DNA from 4 places in the Novosphingobium mississippiense genome. Region 3 is predicted to be linked to each of the others. Evidence: predicted binding sites of a transcription regulator. Region 3 holds the regulator's gene; each other region holds the start of a gene.

What was found. Region 3 encodes LexA, which represses DNA repair genes until DNA is damaged. Its sites were predicted from a motif close to GTTCCNCNCTTGTTCT; they were not measured.
Region 1: a site for LexA is predicted at 1,248-1,263, ahead of WBP06_RS25225 (LexA family protein). Genes of this name have one in related genera too.
Region 2: a site for LexA is predicted at 3,152-3,167, ahead of WBP06_RS10275 (ATP-dependent helicase). Genes of this name have one in related genera too.
Region 4: a site for LexA is predicted at 3,308-3,323, ahead of WBP06_RS25110 (DUF5131 family protein). Genes of this name have one in related genera too.

What each region holds. Positions count from the first base shown of each region.
Region 1 covers NZ_CP147003.1:1,534,049-1,539,602, reverse strand. Annotated here, with positions in the region: gene tnpC (IS66 family transposase) at 1-510, shown strand, start outside; gene WBP06_RS25230 (hypothetical protein) at 541-1,068, opposite strand; gene WBP06_RS25225 (LexA family protein) at 1,285-1,734, shown strand; gene WBP06_RS25220 (Y-family DNA polymerase) at 1,738-3,000, shown strand; gene WBP06_RS25215 (DUF6119 family protein) at 3,038-4,699, opposite strand.
Region 2 covers NZ_CP147001.1:2,145,328-2,150,881, reverse strand. Annotated here, with positions in the region: gene WBP06_RS10285 (sterol desaturase family protein) at 1-52, opposite strand, end outside; gene WBP06_RS10280 (methyltransferase family protein) at 222-821, shown strand; gene WBP06_RS10275 (ATP-dependent helicase) at 842-3,148, opposite strand; gene WBP06_RS10270 (hypothetical protein) at 3,265-3,873, shown strand; gene WBP06_RS10265 (hypothetical protein) at 3,974-4,234, shown strand; gene rsmD (16S rRNA (guanine(966)-N(2))-methyltransferase RsmD) at 4,260-4,835, opposite strand; gene WBP06_RS10255 (pseudouridine synthase) at 4,832-5,554, opposite strand, start outside.
Region 3 covers NZ_CP147001.1:1,387,495-1,393,048, forward strand. Annotated here, with positions in the region: gene WBP06_RS06505 (ComEC/Rec2 family competence protein) at 1-933, shown strand, start outside; gene lexA (transcriptional repressor LexA) at 1,003-1,689, opposite strand; gene WBP06_RS06515 (molybdopterin molybdotransferase MoeA) at 1,802-3,007, opposite strand; gene moaC (cyclic pyranopterin monophosphate synthase MoaC) at 3,022-3,504, opposite strand; gene WBP06_RS06525 (hypothetical protein) at 3,537-3,758, shown strand; gene WBP06_RS06530 (GyrI-like domain-containing protein) at 3,733-4,629, shown strand; gene trpC (indole-3-glycerol phosphate synthase TrpC) at 4,633-5,424, opposite strand; gene trpD (anthranilate phosphoribosyltransferase) at 5,444-5,554, opposite strand, start outside.
Region 4 covers NZ_CP147003.1:1,514,265-1,519,818, reverse strand. Annotated here, with positions in the region: gene tnpA (IS66-like element accessory protein TnpA) at 1-25, opposite strand, end outside; gene tnpA (IS66-like element accessory protein TnpA) at 298-756, shown strand; gene tnpB (IS66 family insertion sequence element accessory protein TnpB) at 753-1,106, shown strand; gene tnpC (IS66 family transposase) at 1,236-2,810, shown strand; gene WBP06_RS25115 (hypothetical protein) at 2,828-3,169, opposite strand; gene WBP06_RS25110 (DUF5131 family protein) at 3,337-4,077, shown strand; gene tcmP (three-Cys-motif partner protein TcmP) at 4,077-5,243, shown strand; gene WBP06_RS25100 (hypothetical protein) at 5,343-5,554, shown strand, end outside.

The DNA of each region.
Region 1 (5,554 bases), on a different replicon from region 3:
CCGAACTCGGCCGCGTTCCAAGGCCTGCAGATGATCGCCGAGCTTTACAACGTCGAGCGGCAGATCGTGCGTGAACCAGCGGATTTCCGCCGCAAGGCTCGCAAGCTCTCGAAGCTCAAGGCACTGGATTTCTTCGTCTGGGCCGACGAGGTGCTGTCCAGGGCTTCAGCCCGGTCACCGCTGGCCGAGGCGCTGCGCTATGCCGTGAAGCTGAAGTCGCAACTGCTTGCCTATACCGAGGACGGAAGGCTGGAGATCGACAACAATCCGGCGGAGAATGCCCTGAGGAGCATAGCCATAGGCCGCAAAAATTGGTTGTTCGCTGGAGCCGACTGCGGCGGGGAGCGCGCCGCCGCCATGTATTCGCTGCTGGAGACGGCCAAGCTCAACGGCGTCAATCCGCAGGAATGGCTTGCCGACGTGCTTGACCGCATCGGCAAGGGCCATCCCATCAACCGGATCGATGAACTGTTGCCTTGGGCGTGGAAGGCAACGGATCGAGTCACTTGAGATGAGGCCGCCAATTATCCGGTGACGGACCTAATGGTGGTTCATGGTCTGATCGTTGCCGCATGCAATTTCCAGCATCGTTACGCCGTCTCCAGTTTGAGTAACTGGCGTCCAATCTTGACCTGATGGGACAAGTTTGGGGTCGTGCAAATCCGTCACGATATAGGTGTCGACGAGCATCATCCGCCTAGCGCAATCGAAGTGTTCGCGTCGCTTTATAACGGGTTCCATCCTCAACTCGGTGTCGACGGATGCAACGTCGCCATGCCGCTGCGTTGAGGAGAGATCGATAAAGCGCGGCCCCTGATCTGTTTCAGACAGACGACGCCAGCGCGCCACCGATCCTAACGACGTGGTCAGGCACTCATAGTCCTCCGCGAGCAAGCCAGATCGGCCAGGAATCAGCTTATACTCGTTATTGCATCGCGCACCGGCAACATTCTCGGCATCAGAACGCGCGTCCCACTCAACAAATCTTTTCGCGTAGCGATCGGCGGGATGGCTGCATCCGCTGATCGCCATAAGCATCAACAATAAAATCGCAGGCCGCATTTCCACTGCTTGCCTCCGATCCAATCAACAGCGCAACGAAAATCGTGGCTCCGGGATGACCTCTCAGCAACTCCCCACACTGAACGCCCGTTGTCTTCCGGAACGAAACCCAAAAGCATGTTCCATTCGCGGAGACCGGACGCTTACGTTTACCCGTCGAAATTGCTCCGTCGTCGTTTTCTTATGTTCCCAATATGTTCCGAATCGCGTTATTGGGACGGCATGTCTTCCGGCTTTGCCTTGCCCCCTTCGATTCCTCTGCCGCTCGGCGAACTGCCGCGTGAGTGGTGCCTTCGCGTTATAGGCGCAGCCGGCGCCGGCTTTCCCTCGCCGGCCCAGGACTGGGAAGAATCCGCGATCAATCTCGTAGAGCTGCTCCGGCTCGATCGCGCTGCCAGCTTCGTATTCCGGGTGAGCGGGCAGTCCATGGTCGATGCGGGGTTGTTCGATTCCGATGTCGTTGTGGTCGACAGGGATGCCAAGCCCGTGAACGGGCGCATCGTCATTGCCGTGGTCGATGGCGGTTTTGTCGTTCGCCAACTCTGCTTTCGCCACGGTGTCCCGATGCTCGAGGCGCGCAATAGCCGCATGCACTACGAGCCGGTCGTGGCGGACGAGACCGTGGAAGTCTGGGGCGTCGTGCGCGCGAGCGTGCGCAACCTTCAGGCTTAGCCCATGACCTGGGCCATCCTCGACATCGAGAACTTCTACTGCAGCGCTGAGCGCGTCTTCGATCCTTCGCTGCGCGGTGTGCCGCTCATCGTGCTCTCGAACGGGGACGGCTGCGCCATCGCGCGCTCGGCTGAAGCCAAGGCGCTCCATATTCGCATGGGCGCGCCCATGTTCCAGATCCGCGATGCGGTGGCGAGGCACGGCATCCAGTGCCGTTCCTCGTCCTACGAGCTCTACGCGGACATGAACCGGCGTTTCAATGCGGTGATTGCCGAGTTCACCGATACGGTCGAAATCTACTCGATCGACGAATCCTTCTTTCGTCTGCCGGTATTGCCGAGCGGCCTCGGCGACGTCGAAATGGCGCACCGTGTCCGCGCGGCCGTCAAGCGCTCGGTAGGCCTCCCCACCCGCATTGGCCTCGGGCCGACCCGCACACTCAGCAAAGTGGCAAACGCCCTCGCCAAGGCGTCCGAAAAGGTATGGGGCGGGGTCGTCGATCTGCATGACGAAGGCCTGCGGCGCCGGCTCTTGGCGGCCTGGCCGATCGAGGAAGTCTGGGGCATCGGACCTGCATTGGCGAAGCGACTGCGGCCGCTCGGCGTCCGGACGACTGGCGAGCTTGCTGCACTTCCCGCAAAAGTGGCGCGCGACGTGGGAACGGTCGTGCTCGAGCGGCTGGTGCGCGAACTCAACGGCATCGAATGCAGCGATTTCGAGCCGGAGCCGGCTGCGCTAAAGTCCACGGCGGTCACGCGCAACTTTGGCGAACCGGTTCGGGACGTCGAGGCGCTGCGTGAAGCCATGGTGCGGCGCGCCGTACGCGCGGCCGAGAAAATCCGTAACCAGCGGTTGCAGGCGAGCCGCCTGATTGCCTTCGCACATGGCAGTCGCTTCAAGCCGAACGCGCCTTCGGCCTCGCGCGTCGGGCGGCTTTCGCCTGCCAGCAACGATCCGCGCGTCATTGCCGGCATGGCCGGCAGGATGGCCGAGGCCATGTTCGAGGTTGGCGCAGTCTACACCAAGTGCGGTGTGATGCTCGAGGGACTGGAGCAGGAGGCGCAGGGGCAGCTCGACATGTTTGCCGCGCCCGATCCCCGGTCGCCGAAGCTGCTGGCCGCGCTCGACGAGATCAATACAAGGTTCGGGCGCCAGACCTTGCGGCTGGGTTCCGAAGGGATGGGCGTGAAGGCCTATGATACCAAGCGTGCCTTGAAAAGCCCCTCCTGGACCACACGGATCGATCAGGTTCCGGTGGCGCGGTGAGACTGCCGGCCCCCCGTGTAATGATCGAGCTGGTTGCTTACGTTTTCTCGATGAGGTGAACCTCGACGGTGAAGCCCATGAGTTCGAGCCTATTTGCCGCAGCCCTCAGGCTGACTTTGCTGAAGAAGGGCAGATCGACCTTTTTCGATCGCTTATACGGGTGGCGCATAATCCCGTAGACGATTCGATACTCGGCTGTCACCGGCTTCTTCTGTCGTCCGTCGGGAATTACGGCCTCGAAGCCGAACTTGCCCGTTGCCTTCTGTCTTTTCAGTGCCTTCGTGCGCATCTCGCCGCGGAACGTCGGGTCGCGGACGAACGATTCCGCCGAGACCACACCTTGGCTCCACAAGTGGCTGATAAGATCCGACGCATGCCCATCCTTCAAGTGGATGAAGGCCTTGTCGCGTGACAGAAAATCGCAGGGTTCGAGATTGGCACGGCCCGCACCCGCGGGCGACACCTTTACTTGATCGAGCATCAGCAGATCGGGCTTCTTATCAAGTTCGGTGATCAGTTCGCGCTCATTGATCGCCGTCGTTTTAGCTACGATTGGCGTTGCGCTTACGAGCTTGCGGAAGTCGGCCTCGACGCCCTTGTAGAAATTGCTCTCTACACAGTACCAGTCTCCGGCAAACAGAACGTAGGTCGTGCCATTGTGCACGGTCTCGAAGACCATGCAGTCGTAAACTTTGCGCTTGTGCGATTTCTGCCCTTGCCCGTCGACGACGACCCGGATTTCATGATTTGCCTTGATGTCCTCGATGCTGGTGATTTCGCTTGGCCGGCCTCCAGCAAGTTCGGCAACATAGTCTTCGATCGTCATTTCGCTGTATCCGGTCTTCGTCCCGGAGCGAAAGCCCACGCCAAAGTATCCGATTTCGTGGGCACGTTCAGGATCGATGATCTCCGGGAGGGTGAAGTGCAGATCGGACGGTTGTCCGTCCAGCAGCCCCTCGATCTCGGCATAGACGAGATTGTCCAAGACCTCGACGACATCGGTTTCCCGCACGGGAGTGACGTAGTCGATGAAGGCATAGTCCTTCTTATAGTCTTGCGCCTCGAAGAGTTCGAGCGCCTTCTTGCACTTGTCGGCAATTGTAGCAGGGAGAACTCGCGAGTTGAGCGTAAGTGCATCGCGGCCCGCGAGGGAGCTGGCGAAGTCGCTGTCGGTGGGGACGCCGCCTGCCAGGCGGAAAAGATCGCGCTCAACATCGATACCGAATCCGCCGAGGTCGGATTTGCGGCTGGCCTGGAAGCGCTTCTGGAACGAGGTGGCGTCCAGCGTGGCGACGTCGATATTCTTGAGATTGGCCCGGGCAATCGAATTAAGCGCGACTTTAAGTCCAAAGTTGCGTTCAAAGGCATTGGCCTGAAGCGAAAGGTGGGCCGCCCCGAAGGCGAGGGCGAATGTACGTTTGGCTTCCTTGCCCACGGGAACCTCGAGGAACAGCACCGCCGAACAGCTCTGGTTCTGTAGCTGGAGTGGGTCTCCGTCGACGAATGCGTTGACGAAGCCCAGCCAGCCAGGCGCGGTGCCGACAGTCTGTTCATGGAACAGCCTGCCGTATTTTGCTGCCTGTTCCTTCAGTTTCTTGGGATTACGAATTACCTCGTCGACCGTCCAATCCTCGCGGAGGAGCCGGATTGAAATCGTAGGCGTAGATTCAGGTGGAGCTTTCGTTCGTTTCGCAGTCATCGCCTTGCCTCGCTTCGTCGCACGTTGCAGGGACAGGTAGAAAGCGAATTGTCGGATTTTAAGGCGTGGTTCTTATTGAACTTCACTGTGTTCTATTTTGGGTCACGGCTCCACAAGATTGTGAAAAAGTCGGGGTTCGTCAAATTTACGCCAATCGTTTGCAAGATTACTTCAGATGCTGTCTTTGGGGTTGATAATGGCGGGACTGCTGAAATAGTTCTTCTCGCATGCTTCACAGCTTTTGCTGCGTTCGCTCCAGCTTGTTCGGCGGGACGAACACAGATTACGGATATCAGATTGGGCGCCGGAAGAGTGTCCCGGCGTGTGACCTAAGCTTGCCGTTGCGCCGCAGAAACTGCTCGGGCGCCTCGCGCCCGCCGGCGCGACCGCGCTCCATGCCGCACCCGGGCGGGCTGAGCGCCCTTAAGCCCCGCGCGCAGGCACCGAGCCCCGTCCCGGGTCTCGGCCTGCCGGTCAGGATCGCTGGCGCGGATGAGGGCGAGCATGCTCGCCCTCATGTGGACGCTCACGTGCTTCGCCCGCGAGCGGCGCCATTTGTGAGCCTCTCCCGGGCAAAGCCGGGGGTGGGCTTGACGCCCGTCTAGGCCCGCCGCCGGCCCCTGCAAGCCGCTCGTTCCTCGCCGGCTCCTCCACTGCGTTACGGCCCTTGCCACCCCGATCCTGCGGATCGGGGCCCCGGCTGCGGGTGCAGGCGCCACCTGGACGCGGGCCTTGTCGGTCGTCCGGGCCGCCCACCCCCGTCTTTTCCGGGGAGGCCATGGTGGTTTTTGGGCAGGCTTGGAGGTGAGACATGCGCAGCAATCGCAAGGCCTCGCAATGTGCGAGGTCGCAAGT
Region 2 (5,554 bases), 760 kb from region 3:
GGAACAGCGCCACAAGCACCAGCGGGCGCAGGATGACGGCGATTTCATGCATCTGGCTGGCCCTGCGACAAGGAAGGAACCGGGCAGCCATAGGCCGGTGATGGTTTCGCGAACCTAAACATCCGTTCGGATGACCGCGGAAGCTGCTTAAATGGCTGTTTACCAGTGTCCGGTTAAATGGATTGCATGCCTCGACCGGTGCGGCGGGGCGGGAGACATTGATGACACTGGCTCGCCTGATCCATCTTGCCGAATGCGCGTTTCTGCTTCTGCTGGCCTATCTGGTGGTCAATCGCCTGCTCCCGGCGGTACCGCAGCATCCCCAGTTGGTGGTCTTCCTGATCGCCGAACTGCTGGGCGTGGCGCTGATCCTGATCCAGCGTCCGGGAGATGTGGCTACAGGCGTCAAGCCCGTGCTCGTCGGCTTTGTCGGCACGTGTGCGGGCCTGCTGATCGTTCCGAATGGTGTGCAGCTTGCGCCGGATTTCGTCTCCACCACGCTCATCGTTGGCGGAGTCACCCTGTCGATCTTTGCGAAGCTTTCGTTGCGCCGCAGCTTCGGGCTGGTCGCGGCCAATCGTGGGGTGAAGAGCGGCGGTCTTTACCGGGTGGTCCGCCATCCGATGTACATGGCCTATATCGTCAACCAGGTTGGATACCTGCTGCTCTATCTCTCGCCCTGGAATGTCGCGATCTATGCCGTGACCTGGATCCTGCTGTGGATGCGCACGGAAGAGGAGGAGAAAATCCTCAACAAAGATCCCGACTATCGCGACTATGCGGCGAAAGTCCGTTCGCGACTGGTGCCCGGTTTGATCTGAACGCCTGATCCAGAATCGGCTCAGACTTCGCTGGCGGGCTTCACGAAACTGTCCAGCACGCGCTTGGCGCCGGCCTGTTCGAACTCGATCTCCAGCTTGTTGCCTTCCTGCCCGGTGACTTTGCCGTAGCCGAATTTTTCATGAAAGACGCGGGCGCCGATCTCGATATCGGTGCGCGGCTTCGCTGCGAAGCTGGCGGCGCTGCGTGTCGATTCGGCGATGCGGCGCGGTTTGGGATCGTATTCCTGCGCCGCTGCGCGCTGCCACCCCGGGCCGCGCGTCAAGGTCCGCGCCGGCTGCGCGCGGGCGACTTCGGCAAAGGGATCCGCCATTTCGGTCCATTGCGCCCGCCAGAGCGAGGCGCCGCCCGACAGCGTGGTTTCCGCATCCACGTGATCTTCCGGCAGTTCCGCAATGAAGCGCGAAGGTATCGAACTGGTCCATTGGCCATAGATGCGGCGGTTGGCGGCATGAAGGATCGTGCACTTGCGCCGCGCGCGGGTAATGGCGACGTAAGCGAGGCGGCGCTCTTCCTCCAGGCTGGCAAGTCCGCCTTCGTCCATCGCCCGCTGAGAGGGGAACACGCCTTCCTCCCAACCCGGCAGGAACACGTTGTCGAACTCCAGCCCCTTGGCCGCGTGCATGGTCATGATGGTGACCTTTTCCTCGTCCGCAGCAGCATCGTTGTCCATGACGAGACTGACGTGTTCGAGGAAATCGCCGAGGCTTTCATATTCCTCCATGGCGCGCGCGAGTTCGACCAGGTTTTCGAGGCGACCGGCAGCTTCGGGCGTCTTTTCGGCCTGCAACGCGTCGGTATAGCCGCTTTCATCCAGCACGGTGCGCATCAGATCGGCCGGATTTTCGGTGCCCGACAGGTCGCGCCAGCGCGCGAAATCGCGCATCAGCGAGAGGAAGGTGTTGCGTGCGCGGGCGGGCAGTTCGTCGGTATCGGCAATCTCGATCGCGGCCATGGCGAGCGGAATGCCCCGGCGCCGCGCGAGCGTGTGCAGCGCTTCCAGCGCCTTGGCGCCAAGGCCGCGCTTGGGCGCGTTGTAGATCCGCTCGAAAGCAAGGTCGTCCGCAGGTTGTGCGATCACGCGCAGATAGGCGAGGGCGTCGCGGATTTCGGCGCGCTCATAGAAGCGGAAGCCGCCGACGATGCGGTACTTCATGCCGATGGAGATGAAGCGGTCTTCGAACTCGCGCGTCTGGTACTGCGCGCGCACGAGGATGGCGATCTGGTCGAGCGGTGCGCCTTCGCGCTCCAGTCGCTCGATCTCGTCGCCCACGCGGCGTGCTTCCTCGGGCGCGTCCCACACGCCGATCACGCGCACCTTCTCACCGGGGTGGCGCTCGGTCCACAGGGTCTTGCCCAGGCGCTGCGTATTCTCGCCGATCAGGCCCGAGGCGGCGGCCAGGATCTGCGGGGTGGAGCGATAGTTCTGCTCCAGCCGGATCACCTTGGCGCCCGGGAAATCCTTTTCAAACTTCAGGATATTGGCCACTTCGGCGCCGCGCCAGGAGTAGATCGACTGGTCATCGTCGCCCACCACGCAGATGTTCTTGCGCTCCTGCGCGATCAGTCGCAGCCAGAGGTACTGAACCTGGTTGGTGTCCTGATATTCGTCCACCATCACGTATTTGAAGCGCTGCTGATACTGCTGCAGCACATCGCGATTGGTGCGCAGGATGTTGAGCATGTGGAGCAGCAGATCGCCGAAATCGCAGGCGTTCAGCGTCTTCAGGCGATCCTGATAGAGCTGGTAGAACTTCTGCCCCCGCCCGTTGGCATAGGCTTCGCTTTCCCCGGCATCGAGGTCGGCGGGGTTGAGGCCGCGATTCTTCCAGCGATCGATGCAGCCGGCCAGTTGGCGGGCGGGCCAGCGCTTTTCGTCCAGCCCCTCGGCCTGGATGAGTTGCTTCAGGACGCGAAGCTGATCGTCGGTATCGATGATCGTGAAGTTCGGTTGCAGCCCCACCAGTTCGGCATGGCGGCGCAGCATCTTCGCGGCGATCGCATGGAAGGTGCCAAGCCAAGGCATCCCTTCAACGGCAGGGCCGATCAGGTGCCCCACACGTTCGCGCATTTCGCGCGCGGCCTTGTTGGTGAAGGTGACGCAGAGGATCTCGCTCGGCCAGGCAAGCCGGCTGCGGACGAGGTGCGCCAGCCTGCGCGTCAACGCCGCGGTCTTTCCGGTGCCTGCGCCTGCCAGCATCAGCACCGGGCCTTCCGTGGTCAGCACCGCCTCCCGCTGGGGCGGGTTCAGCCCCTCGATCAAGGGGTCGGAAGAGGCGTCAGGCTGGGAGGATTGCAGATCGTTCACCCGTGAACATCTAGGGAACGGGGCGTCGTGGCGCAAGGTCGCTTCGTCGCATCGCCGGAACAATCCCCGGGGCCGGGCGTCGATTTCGCATAGCGATAAACATGGAGAGAGATGCCATGGTTACGAAACTTCTGGCCGGCGTCGCAGCGCTTTCGCTGGCGGCACTTTCCGGCCCGATCCTTGCCCAGAGCACTATGGGAGATACCGACCCCGCCCCGGAAGCGCCACCGTCGCCGGCCGCGCCGTCCGATTCCGGGGCCATGACGGCCGATCAGAAGGCCACTTACGATTCCTGGCCGGCCGACATGAAGGCCGACTACGATTCGTGGACTCCGGAATACAAGGCTTACTTCTGGAACCTTACGGGAGAGCAGCAGCGCGGCTATTGGGCGCTGACGCCGGACCAGCGCGGCCAGATCTACAAGATGAGCCCGGAACAGCAGCAGGTCGCGTGGAACGCAGTGGCCCAGCAGCTTAATGGGCAGAAGCCCACGACACCGGCGGCGCAGGCGAACCCTCCGGGTGAGGGGATGCCCACCACCGGCGTGCCCGATCCCAAGATGGCGGCACAGTCGGTGCCACCGGCCATGCCCGCGGACGAAAACTATCAGGGCGGCCCCTACAAGGGCGCGCTGACGCCGCCGCCGGCAACGGCCATGAACAAGACCTATCCGAAATGCAGCAAGACGGTGACGGACAATTGCCGCAATCGCGGCGGCGTCTGACTGGCCCCAAAAAGCATGGTTGGAAAAGTATAGTTGGAACCGAACCCCGCCCGGTGTATTTCACCGGGCGGGGTTCGTCTCATCAGATGGAGAAATCCGGATGTCCCGCTACTTGCTTATACTTGCTGCCGCCGCCGTCGTGGCCCCGCTTGGAGCCATCGCCATCGCCCAGGACGCCGCGCCGCAGAAGGCTGACGTAACGGCGCGTGACAGCCGTGGCCGACCGACCGAGGTTTCCATCGATGGCCAGACCTACAAGGTCTGTTCTTCGACGGTGAAGGACAGCTGCATCAATCCCAGCCAGATCGGGATGACGCACAAGGCTGCGACCAAGAAGTCATCCGGCCACAAGAAGAAGTAGTCTTCTGTCGCAAGAGTAACGGCGGTCAGTCGGGGGTGCGGCGCAGTATGTGCAGCCGCGCCTTGCCGACGTCACGCGTGGATTCGACCTCGAAGCCGCGGATCGACACATTCTCGTCGCGCCCGGTTTCGAGGCTGATCCACGTCTGGTCACCGATCCAGCCCAGCCGGTTCAGCTTGTCCACCGCAACCGCCCCCGCGCCGGTGTCGTAAGGCGGATCCAGCAGGACAAGGTCCAGCGTGTCCTTCGCTGCGCCCAGCGAGAGGACGGACCCGGCACGCACGTCGCTCTGCGCTTGCGCGTGCAAGTTGGCGATATTGGTGCGGATCGCCCGGATCGCGCCGGGATCCTGATCTACGAACAGGCAGTGCGCGGCGCCGCGTGACAGCGCCTCAAGCCCGAGCGCGCCCGATCCCGCGAAGAGATCGGCCACTTTCAGCCCTTCGAACGTGCCAAGGCGGCTCGCCAGCATGGAGAACAGCGTCTCACGCGTGCGGTCGGCCGTTGGGCGCGTGGTGTCGCCCTCCGGCGTTGCCAGCTTGCGGCCGCGCCATTCGCCTGCGACGATGCGCAGGCCGGTCCGCACATTGGCGGGCTTCATGCCTCGCCTCCATCCTTTGGCCCGTCCTTCGGCGCGGCTTTCGCGCTGTTCTGGGCCAGCGTGCGGCGGAAGTTCTCCAACTCACGCTCGCTGACTTCGACGACCAGCCCCTTGGGCAGGTCAAGCAGGCGGAACGGGCCGTAGGAAATGCGGATCAGACGGCTGACCTGCAGGCCCAGATGCTCAAGCACGCGGCGCACTTCGCGGTTCTTGCCTTCGGTCAGGGTCATTTCGATCCACTGGTTGCGCCCGGTGCGGCGCTCCATGTTGGCGTCGATCTTGCCATAGATCACGCCATCGATCTCGATTCCCTCGATCAGGTCTTCCAGCTGGCTCTGCGTGATGTCGCCGAAGGTGCGCGCGCGGTAGGTGCGCGGCACGCCGGTGGCGGGCAGTTCCAGCTGGCGCTTGAACTCACCGTCGTTGGTCAGCAGCAGCAGGCCTTCGGTATTGAGGTCGAGGCGGCCGATCGGCATCACCCGGCCGGCGCCATCGGGCAGGGCGTTGTCGAGTGCGGTGTAGATCGTCGGGCGGCCCATCGGGTCACGCTCGGCCGTGATCAGGCCCGACGGCTTGTGGAAGATGAAGAGACGGGTTTCCTCCGCCTCCCGCACCGGATTGCCGTCGACCGTCACACCGCGCAGGTTGGGCAACACGGTGGAGGGCGTTTCGATCAGATCTTCGCCCAGCCGCACGCGGCCTTCGATGATCAGGCGTTC
Region 3 (5,554 bases):
GCCGGGCCGGTGCGCCGGTGGATGGCGCCGCGCGACGAAGGCGTGCCGATGCGAGTGCTGCGTTCTCTGGCGCTTATGCTGGTGACCGGCGTGGCTATCGACCTGGTGTTGATGCCGATCGCGCTCTATCACTTCCACCGGGCGGGCATGTACGGCGCGCTGGCCAATCTTGTCGCAATTCCCTTGACGACTTTCGCAGTGATGCCGCTGGTGGCGATGGCGCTCATTCTCGACATCGTCGGCCTTGGGGCGCCGTTGTGGTGGCTTGCCGATCACGCGATAGCGTTGCTTCTCGGCTTGGCTCATGTCGTCTCGGACCTTCCGGGGGCGGTTCGCCTGCTTCCGGTCATGGGGACGCCGCATTTCCTGCTTTTTGTGGCTGGCGGCCTATGGCTGGCCTTGTGGTCGGGAAAAGAGCGCTTCTTTGGCCTGATCCCGGCGATTGCAGGTGTCGTTGGATTGGCGTTTGTCGTTCCGCCCGACATTCTGGTGAGTAGCGATGGCCACTACATTGGCATGGCCGTTGATGGTAAACGTCTGGCCGTGCTGCGGGAAAGCAAGAGCGGCTACGCTCTCGATAATCTGATGGAGGCCGCCGGGCAGCATGAAGCTCCGCTTCCGCTCGCCGGGCAGCCTCAGGTGCGATGCAATCAGGACTTTTGTGCGGCGACCCTTCAGCGAGGTGGGAGGGCGTGGCATGTTCTGATCGCGCGGAGCGACGCCTATGTCCCGATCCCTTCGCTGGCCCGCGCCTGTGATCGCGCCGACATCGTCATTGCCGATCGTTCATTGCCGCAAGGCTGCAAGCCCCGATGGTTGAAGATTGATCGCCCGATGCTGAAGCAGACCGGTGGCATCGCCATAGATCTGAAGGGGCAGGTGTTGCGAACGGTTGCCCAGAGCCAAGGGGATCATGGCTGGTGGCATCCCTGAGAAATGCGACCAGCCTTGAGCCTGTAAGGAATTCCGGCGACAAATTCATGCCGCCAGAGTCGCTGTCTCTCAGTGATATCGGCGCAGAATACCTGCCAGCTTGCCCTGAACCTGCACTTCCTCGGCACCATAGATCTGCGCTTCATATGCGGCATTCGCCGGATCGAGCCGAACCTTGGGGCCGTCGCGGCGCAGATACTTCAGGGTGGCTTCCTCGCCACGGATTAGCGCGACCACGATTTCTCCATCACGCGCGGTATCGGTGCGCTTAACGAGCGCAAGGTCGCCATCGAGAATGCCCGCCTCGATCATCGAATCGCCAGATACTTCAAGCGCGTAATGGTCGCCGGAGCCCAGCAGCGCTGCCGGCACCGGCAGCATCGACTGGCCTTCGATAGCCTCGATCGGAACGCCAGCAGCAATGCGGCCGTGCAGCGGAATCTCGATCACGTCGTTGGCCGGCTCGGGCGCGCGCGGTGCTGGGCGCAGTGCGACGGGCGCTTCCCGCGGTGCCACAGGGGCAGGCGCCTTGTTGGTAACGTCGTCGGGTTGGCGAAGCACTTCGAGAGCGCGGGCCCGGTTGGGCAGGCGGCGGATGAAGCCACGCTCTTCCAGCGCCGAAATTAGACGATGCACGCCGGACTTCGACTTGAGGTCCAGTGCATCCTTCATTTCTTCGAAGCTGGGCGAGACGCCGCTCTCTTCCAGGCGCACTTGTATGAACCGGAGCAATTCGTGCTGCTTGCGCGTCAACATCTGGCTGCCTCACCTGCATGGCCGCGATCGGCGGCCTGTTCCTTTCGCGAGGAACACATGGAGGTTCGTTCGCGAACAATGAGGGAACAATTAAGCAACGAATCCGGTAACGTCAAGCAATACCGCCATTTTGGAGCAAGTATACCCAAACCGGATCGCCGGGCTGCGCTGCAGGTGCGTTGGCAGGGCGGTCGATAAGGATATTGCTTGTGGCCAAGGAGACCAGCGCGCCACTGTCCTGGAGGGTATGCACGGCCACGGTTTCTCCATCCCAAAGGCCGCGCAGAAATTCGCGCCGATTGCCACAGGGCGGCAGTTGTGTGGCCAGCCGGCTTAGCAACGGCATAGGCGCAGGCCGATTTGCGCCGAGCAATGCGCGAAGAGCAGGCAGCATGAAATGATATGCGGTGACGTGGCTGGAAACCGGATTTCCGGGCAATCCGATGACGATCTGTTGGCGGGCGCCATGTGTCTTGCGGGCGACGAGCAGCGGCTTGCCCGGCCGGATTGCCACGCGCCAGAAATCCAGATCCGCACCCCATGCTTCCAGTGCGGGGCGGACAAGATCGTGATCACCGACGGAAACACCGCCACTGGTGACGATGATGTCTGCATCGCCAGCGGATTCGAAGGCGTGGATCAAGGCGTCGAGATTGTCGCTCACCGGGCCGATTCGGTTGACTTCGACCGGAAGGCTCTGCGCCATTGCGGCGAGCATCGCGCCGTTGCTGGCGGGTATCTGGTGCGGTTCGCAGCATTCTGGATCAGCGGCCAGTTCGTCCCCGCTGTCGATCACAACGAGGCGGGGTATCCTGCGAACCGGCAGATGCCTGTGTCCCGCGGCGATCGCGAGTGCGGCCTGAGCTGCGCCGATGCGGGTGCCTGAGGGAAGGATTTCCTGGCCTTCGGGAAAGTCCATTCCCTGGCGGCGAACATGCTTATGCAGCGGAGAGGGGCCTTCGCCGGTGAGCGTGACGCGATGCTGATCGCGGCTGACGTCTTCCTGCAGGATGACGCCACCCGCTCCGACGGGGAGCAGGGCGCCGGTGGAAATGCGCACCGCCTGCCCCGGCGTTACGGCCGCATCGTAAGGGTGCCCGGCTGCGCTTTCACCCACGACATGCCACGGGCCGGAGATGTCGCCTTCGGACACCGCGTAGCCATCCATCGCCGAGACGTCATGTGCGGGTTGCGTCCGTCTTGCGAGCAAGGGTTCGGCCAGATAGCGGCCGAGGGCGCCGGGGACATCGACGCGCTCGATTGGTAGCGGTTCGATGAGCCGGAGCAATTGGGCCTGAGCTTCTTCGAGCGTGAGCATGGGATGTCCGGTCATCAGATCGTGCCGGCCGCCATCCACACGCCGGACTTTCCGCCGCGCTTTTCGATGAGGCGAATCTCGCCGATCACCATGCCCTTGTCGAGGGCCTTGGCCATGTCATAGATTGTCAGGAGCGATACGGAAGTGGCTGTAATCGCTTCCATTTCAACTCCTGTCTTGCCCGTGAGCGAGGCGGTGGCGATGGCGCGGATGCCATTGTTCTCGAAACGAAAATCGATGTTGACGGCATCAAGCGGCAGCGGGTGGCACATCGGGATCAGTTCGGATGTTTTCTTGGCCGCCATGATGCCGGCGATGCGTGCCGTTCCCAGTACGTCGCCCTTGGGGGCGTTGCCGGCGCGGATCGCTTCGAGCGCATCTGCGGTCATGGTGATGATCCCCGATGCGATGGCCAGGCGCTGGGTTTCTGCCTTGGCGCCGACGTCCACCATGCGGGCGGTGCCATCCGAATCGATGTGGGTGAGGCTCTTGGTCATTTCGGGAGGCTCGTTACAAGGTGACAGGTCGGTTGACACAGTTGACACGGTCCAGAAGTCAAAAGGCGATCGACGCCGAACTGGCGGATTTTCGCGCTTTCAATAAGGAACGGGCGACAGGTCATGGCATTGCGATGGCAGATTTCGCCACCGTAGGACAGGGACGGCAAGGCAAATTCCGCAAGATCGGTCAGGCTGGCCTGCTCCATTCGTGCCAATACGGTGGCCATGACGCAAACCTCGAAATCATCTGAGCTGTTCCAGCGCCGTTATCTCGAACGGATGGCGCGCGTGGTGGAGCGGATTGAAGCCGAACCGGATCCCGCACTCGATCTCGAAACGGTCTCAGCTTGGGCGGGGTTTTCTCCGTATCACTTTCATCGCCAGTTCCGCGCGCTGTGCGGGATGCCGCTTCAGCGCTTTGTGCAGCTTTCGCGGCTGCATCGCGCCGGGATGCAACTTGCCTTCAGGCCGGGCACGCGCGTGATCGATGCGGCATTGGATGCCGGATACGAAACGCCCGAAGCCTTCGCCCGGGCGTTTCGGGCAAAGTTCGGCCAGGCACCATCGGCATTTCGCTCCGCACCGGACTGGTCGGCGTGGGAGGCAGTGAGCGCCTCGCTTCAGACAGCAAGGAACAGGACCATGGTGGACACCATGACGGCAGAAATCGAAATCAGGGAATTCGCGCCCGTTCGCGTAGCGATAATGGAGCATCGCGGCGATCCCGAGCGCATCGGCGATACCATTCGCAGGTTTATCGACTGGCGGCGCGAGGCGGGGTTTACGCCCAATAAAAGCCGCACTTTCAACGTTTTTCCAACCGATCCGCGTACAACGCCTGAAGACGATCATCGCGTTTGGCTTTGCGCTTGCGTGCCATCGCGGTTTGTCGGAGACGGCCGGGTCCGGGTGGCGGAAATTCCCGGCGGGCGCTGCGCGGTTCTGGCCGTGAACGGCCCAGCGATGGACCTGGAAGAGCCAGCGATGCGCCTCTATCGCGATTGGCTGCCTTCCAGTGGAGAGGCCCTGCGCGATTTTCCGCTGTTCTGCGAGCGGGTGCGCCTCTATCCGCAGGTGTCTGCGGCAGAGGCGCTTACCGAATTGTTGTTGCCGTTGGCCTGAGGATCAGGCGCCGGTCAGCAGTGCGCGGGTCGCCGCCTCGACGTCAGCCTCACGCATCAGGCTCTCGCCGACGAGGAAAGTCCGCGCGCCGCAACCTGCGAGCCTTTCGAGATCCGCGTGAGTATTGATGCCGCTCTCGGCAACGAGCAGCGTGCCGGCGGGGGCCAGCGGAGCGAGCCGCTCGGTGGTGCCGATGTCGGTGACGAAACGCTTGAGGTCGCGATTGTTCACGCCGATCAGCCGCGATTTCAGGTGGCTTGCGCGGTCCATCTCAAATTCGTTGTGAACTTCGACGAGGCAATCCATGCCGCGTTCGTGCGCGGCAGCCTCGATCTCCGCCATCAGTACGTCGTCCAGTGCGGCAACGATGATCAGGATCGCATCGGCGCCGATCGCGCGGGCTTCGGCGACCTGCCAGGGATCGACCATGAAGTCCTTGCGGATTACCGGCAGCGCGCAGGCCGCGCGGGCGTCCATCAGAAAATCTTCGTGGCCCTGAAAGTATGGCGCGTCGGTCAGCACTGACAGGCATGCGGCGCCGCCGCGCTCGTAGGCGATGGCATGTTCGGCAGGACGGAAATCAGGCCGAATCAGTCCTTTGGACGGCGATGCTTTCTTGATTTCGGCGATCAGCGCGAAGCCGCTTTCCGCCTTGGCGCGCAAGGCCGCTTCGAAACCGCGCGGTGCGGTCTGGTGCGCGGCGTGCGCGTCGAGGTCGGCCATGGTGGCCACAGCCTTGCGCTCGGCAACTTCCTCGCGCTTGGTGTCGCAGATCTCGGTAAGCTTGTCGGACATTATAACCCTCTCGCGCGGCTCAAGCCTTGAGCGCGGAAATCCAGCAGTTGAGCAGAGCGTTGGCGAGGCCCTTGTCGATGGCCTCGGCCGCTTCCTCCACGCCTTCGCGCCAAGTTTCCACCTCGCCCGC
Region 4 (5,554 bases), on a different replicon from region 3:
CCGTGATGACCTCGATCCTGTCCAACGCACTCTCCTTACGCAGTGCCGAAGGACACTCCTGATGGAAAGCTCATCGCGACCGGGCACTATCGACGCAACACGGCCCAGACCGAGCGCTTACGACCACCACAATGTCTCATTGCGAGAGCGAATTGAGCCGGCACTGGATTTGCGGCTTCCATGCTGAATAATCGGCGGGATGGTAAGCGTACGGCCTCCGGCGTGTTGTCGCATCCGGCGTTGGCGCTGATGGACTTCCGCTAAGGAGTCTCTTTCTGGACTCCAGAAGGAGGCCGAGTGAAGGACCGGGTAGAGATCATCACACGCACCGAGCGGCGCAGAAAGTTTTCGGATGCCGAGAAGACGGCGATCCTCGCCGAGGCAGATGCAGACGGAGTATCGGTCCGTCAGGTCGCAGAGCGCCACGAGATTGCCGAGAGCCTAATTTACAACTGGCGATCGGCGCGTCGTCAGGCGGCGGCCATCGCCAGCGAGGCGCTCGAGTTCATTCCCTATGGCGCGATCATAACGGCGGAACCTGCGGCCGCGCCGGCGGTTCCCGAGCCCCAGAAGGCGCCGCGACCTGTTTCGTCGCCGATGCCGCCAGCGCCGGACGAACTGGTCCGACCGCATCCCGGCGCTCGCCCCGGCGCGATAGACATAGATCTGCCCAGCGGCGTTCGCCTGTCGGTGGACAGCTACGTCAACGAGAAGGCATTGGCCCGCGTTCTACGGGCATTCCGGGACGTGTCGTGATTTCGCTGGCGCCCGGAACGAAGGTCTATCTGGCGAGCAAGCCGGTCAGCATGCGGCTCGGTTTCGATGGGCTGGCTGCATTGGTCCGCCCGCTATTCGCGGTCGAGCCCTACGGCGGGCATGTCTTCCTGTTCCGCAGCAAGAGCGGCAACTACCTGAAGGCACTGCATTGGGACGGGAGCGGGCTTTGTCTGTTCGCGAAGCGTTTGGAACGCAGCCGTTTCGTCTGGCCGCCGCTCATCGACGGCGGTGTCGTACTCACCCCAGCGCAGTTTGCGCTGCTGATCGAAGCAATGGATTGGCGGCGCACAGTAGCCCCTGATCCGCCCCGCCTGCCGGTGCAGATTTGACGCGATAATCGCCGCATTTCCGGGCTTTCTGCTTGGGCGGAAGGCCGGATTCTGCTAACGGGAAGCGTGTCTCCCGACGATCTCGAACTCCCTACCGATCCCGCAGAACTGCGCGCTTTTGCGGAGGCCATGCGCGCACGTCTGGCTGTTTCGGAGCAGGCGCTGGAAGCCGAACGGGCGGACCATGACGCGACCCGCGAGAAGCTTCAGACTGCTCAAAACTCGATCAAGCTGACGGCGCTGCAGATCGAGAAGTTCAAGGTCCAGCTGGCCCGCCTCCGGCGCATGAAGTTCGGTCAATCATCGGAACGCCTTGCCCTTCAGGCCGACCAGCTCGAGTTGACGCTGGAGGATCTCGAGGCCGAGCATGCCCATGCGGAGTGTGTGATCGAGGGGCATGTGCCCGAAGATTCCCCGGCTAGGGCTGCCCCTCGCAAGCCTCGCCGTGCTCCGCTGCCCGATCATCTTCCTCGCGACGAGGTCATGCACGCAGCGCCGGATGCCGACGGCTGCTCCGCGTGTGGGGGCACGATGGGCAAGCTCGGCGAGGACGTGACCGAAGTGCTGGAATATGTCCCCGGCCGCTTCCGCGTCGTCCGTCATGTCCGGCCCAAGCTGTCCTGCAACCGCTGCGATGCAATCAGCCAGGCACCGGCCCCGGCGCTTCCTGTGCCGCGCGGCCGTGCTGGTCCCGGCCTGCTGACCCACGTTATCGTTTCCAAGTTTGCCGATCATCTGCCGCTGTACCGCCAGTCACAGATTTACGCTCGCGAGGGCGTGGAGATCAGCCGTTCGACCATGGCGGACTGGCTCGGCCAGGCAAGCTGGCTGCTGCAGCCGCTGGTCGATCGGATCGCCGACCACGTCATGGCCAGCGTGAAGCTCCACGCCGACGACACACCCGTCCCGGTATTAGCGCCGGGGACCGGGAAGACGGCGACCGGCAGACTATGGGTCTACCTTCGCGATAACCGACGATGGAGCCATCTGGACAAGCCGGCAGCGCTGTTCCGCTACAGCCCCGATCGCAAGGGCGAGCGACCGCGTGAGCACCTCAAGACATTCGCAGGCTTCCTGCAAGCCGATGCCTATGCCGGTTTCGAGCGCCTCTACGCGAGTGATCGCCAGCCAGCCCCGATCACGCCCGTCGCGTGTTGGGCGCATGCGCGGCGCAAACTCAACGATGTCTACAAGGCGGATCCGCACTCAGTTGCGCTCAAGGGCCTGCAGATGATCGGCGCGCTTTACGACGTCGAGCGGCAGATCGTGCGTGAGCCGGCGGATTTTCGTCGCAAGGCCCGTAAGCTCTCGAAGCTCAAGGCGCTGGAGTTCTTCGTCTGGGCCGATGACGTACTGTCCAAGGCATCGGCCCGGTCGCCGCTGGCCGAGGCGCTGCGTTATGCCGTGAAGCTCAAGCCGCAACTGCTCACCTACACCGACGACGGCAGGCTGGAGATCGACAATAATCCGGCGGAGAATGCCCTGCGGAGTATCTGCCTCGGCAGGAAGAATTGGCTTTTTGCTGGCGCCGACTGCGGCGGTGAGCGAGCTGCCGCCATGTACTCATTGCTCGAAACGGCCAAGCTTAACGGCGTCAATCCGCAGGAGTGGCTCGCGGATGTGCTCGATCGCATCGGCAAGGGCCACCCGATCAACCGGGTCAATGAATTGCTACCGTGGAACTGGCCCACCCCGCTGGAGTGAGCGCCCATTTTGAGTGGTCAGCTGCCGTTCCTGCGGAGAGTCTTGTCGATCATCCAGAAGTGAAGAAGCTGGATGAGAACGAACAAAGCACCAATCCCGATGAGTGTCGGAACTACCATGCCCTCTTGGCCTGGCCTCGGTTGCATGTTGAGTGACAAAACGACAAAACTCAGAAGCACACAGAATGCCAGCGCCGGAATAAAAGCGAGGGCCACTAGCCGCGGCACCGACCAGGTCACGTTCCCGTCTAGCCACCACTGCATCGGCAATCGATCTTCAAGGCGGAACCGGGCATTAGCCGATCGAGCTAGGCCACAAAGCGCCAAAGCAAAGAGAACCGCAATGATGACTAAGGTCATGCGCCAACCTCCGAGACTGGATAGCATCCTACCATGCAACAGCGGTTAGGGGGGCATTTTTCTGCGACCGACCTTTAAAATCGGACGCTTACGCGGGATGGCGCATCGGCGTTGCAACGCGAATAGTGCTGTGGCATTGTTCTGTATATGTTCTCATGGGGGGTGGAATGGCAGACGGCAGCGCAATCGAATGGACTGATGCGACATGGAATCCGGTCACGGGTTGCACGAAGATCACCGCTGGCTGCGACAATTGCTATGCCGAGCGCTTCTCTGAACGTTGGCGCGATATTCCTGGGCATCCTTTTGAACACGGCTTCGACTTGATCCTACGGCCCGAACGCCTGGAGCAGCCGCTGGCGTGGAAGCGTCCACGAATGATTTTCGTCAATTCGATGAGCGACCTGTTCCACAAGCATGTGCCGTCCGAATTCATTGATCGTGTATTTGAGACTATGGAGAAGGCAGACTGGCACGTGTTCCAAGTGCTGACGAAGCGTAGCTCACTCATGCGCGACTATCTCAGGAGCCGCTACCGCCATGCCTCACCACCGGCACACATCTGGTTGGGTGTCTCAGTCGAGAACGGTGGATCGTGCGCGCGCATCGACCACCTCCGCCAGTCGCCCGCGGGTGTTCGCTTCCTATCCGTTGAGCCGCTGATCGGCGCCATCGGTAAGGTCGACCTCTCCGATATTCACTGGGTCATCGCGGGTGGTGAGAGCGGACCGGGGGCGCGCCCGATGGCGATCGAATGGGCGCGCGAGGTACGCGACCAGTGCGCAGCCCAAGGCGTCGCCTTTTTCTTTAAGCAGTGGGGCGGCATTCGGCCCAAGTCCGGCGGGCGCGAACTTGACGGGCGGGAGTGGAACGAACTTCCTGTGGCTGTTGAGTCGCGGGCTGCCTGATGCGTCCCCATCTGTCGAATTACGCGGGCCGCGAACAGGCCTATGTGAAGCACCATTTCCTTGCCGACTACGTCGAGCGGCTGGTGTTCAAGGTCGCGAGCGTCTACCGGGACGTGGTCTACATCGACGGCTTCAGCGGTCCATGGAAGGATCAGGGACAGAGTTTTGAAGATACGTCCTTCGGCATCGCTCTAGAAGCTCTTCGAAGGGCTAAGGCGGAGTGGAAGCGCATCAAGGGGGTGGACGTCACGATGACAGCGCTGCTCGTCGAGCGCGATCCAGAGGCATATCGTAGGCTGCTGGAGGTCATTCCCCTCTATCCGGACATTCGGATCAAGACGTTTTCGGGTGAGTTCGTTCCTCTCGTCGATGACCTTATAAAGACGATACCACCCGGTGCATTCACCTTCGTTTTGATGGACCCGAAAGGGTGGAAGATCGACATGAGCGCAGTGGCGCCGCTCATCGGTAGATCGAACACCGAAGTCGTGCTCAACTTCATGTTCGATTTCATCAACCGGTTCGCGATGATGGACCAACCCGCGATCCAGGCGGGTCTCGATGCCCTACTTCCTGCGACGGACTGGAGGAAGCAACTCGCAGAACTTGCCGCGGATCCGATGGATCGCGGCGCGAACGCGCGGAAGGACGTCCTGGTGTCGGCTATCAGCGAAGTGATTGCTCGGCTCGGTCGGTATCCGCACGTCATGGAAACGCCGGTCTTATATCCCACGAAGGATCGTACGTTCTACTCGCTTATCTATGCGACCCGAAGCGATGTCGGGATCGAAGTCTTTCGCGAATGCCAGCACGACGCTCTTAAAGCGCAGGATCTGGTCCGTGACCAGCTCAAGGCCGATAAGCGCGCGCAAGCGACGTTGATGGACGACATGTTCGCCGGCACCCCGACCGGGAACGAGTTTGCCGCGAAGTGGATGGCGGAACAGGAAGTGGCGGCGCGCGCCGCATTGATTGCTATGATCCCTGAAGGTCCAGCATCAGTCCGGTATGGCGACGTTTGGCCAGCTGTCCTGGCCAAGCATGGGGTGCGCCGGCGGCGGCTGGCCCGCCTCGCGGCGGAGCTGCGTGCAAGTGGAACGCTTAAGTTTCTCGACTGGGCGCAACGCAAGCAGGTGCCCGACGACGACTACAGGGTACAACGCTGAAATAGACGTGCGCCCGCACGCCAAGGGACTAATAGGGCAACGAATGACGCGAACGGCTTTTACATCATCCGATTTCCCTCTGACTTTTCGATGGACGCTATGAGTCAGATCGCATCGGGGCTAACCGCCGAGGCGCCGGCTATCGGTCAGCTTGAGCGAGCGTGTGGTGGAAGGGGCAAGTCGCGCTTGATAGACCTTATCCGGTCCGCGCTCCGCCAGCACGTCGGCGGCAACGCTTGCAAAACCAAGCCGACAATTATCGAAGTGACACGAGTCGACAAGGCTGGCAATGCAGGTGTTTCCTGTCTGGC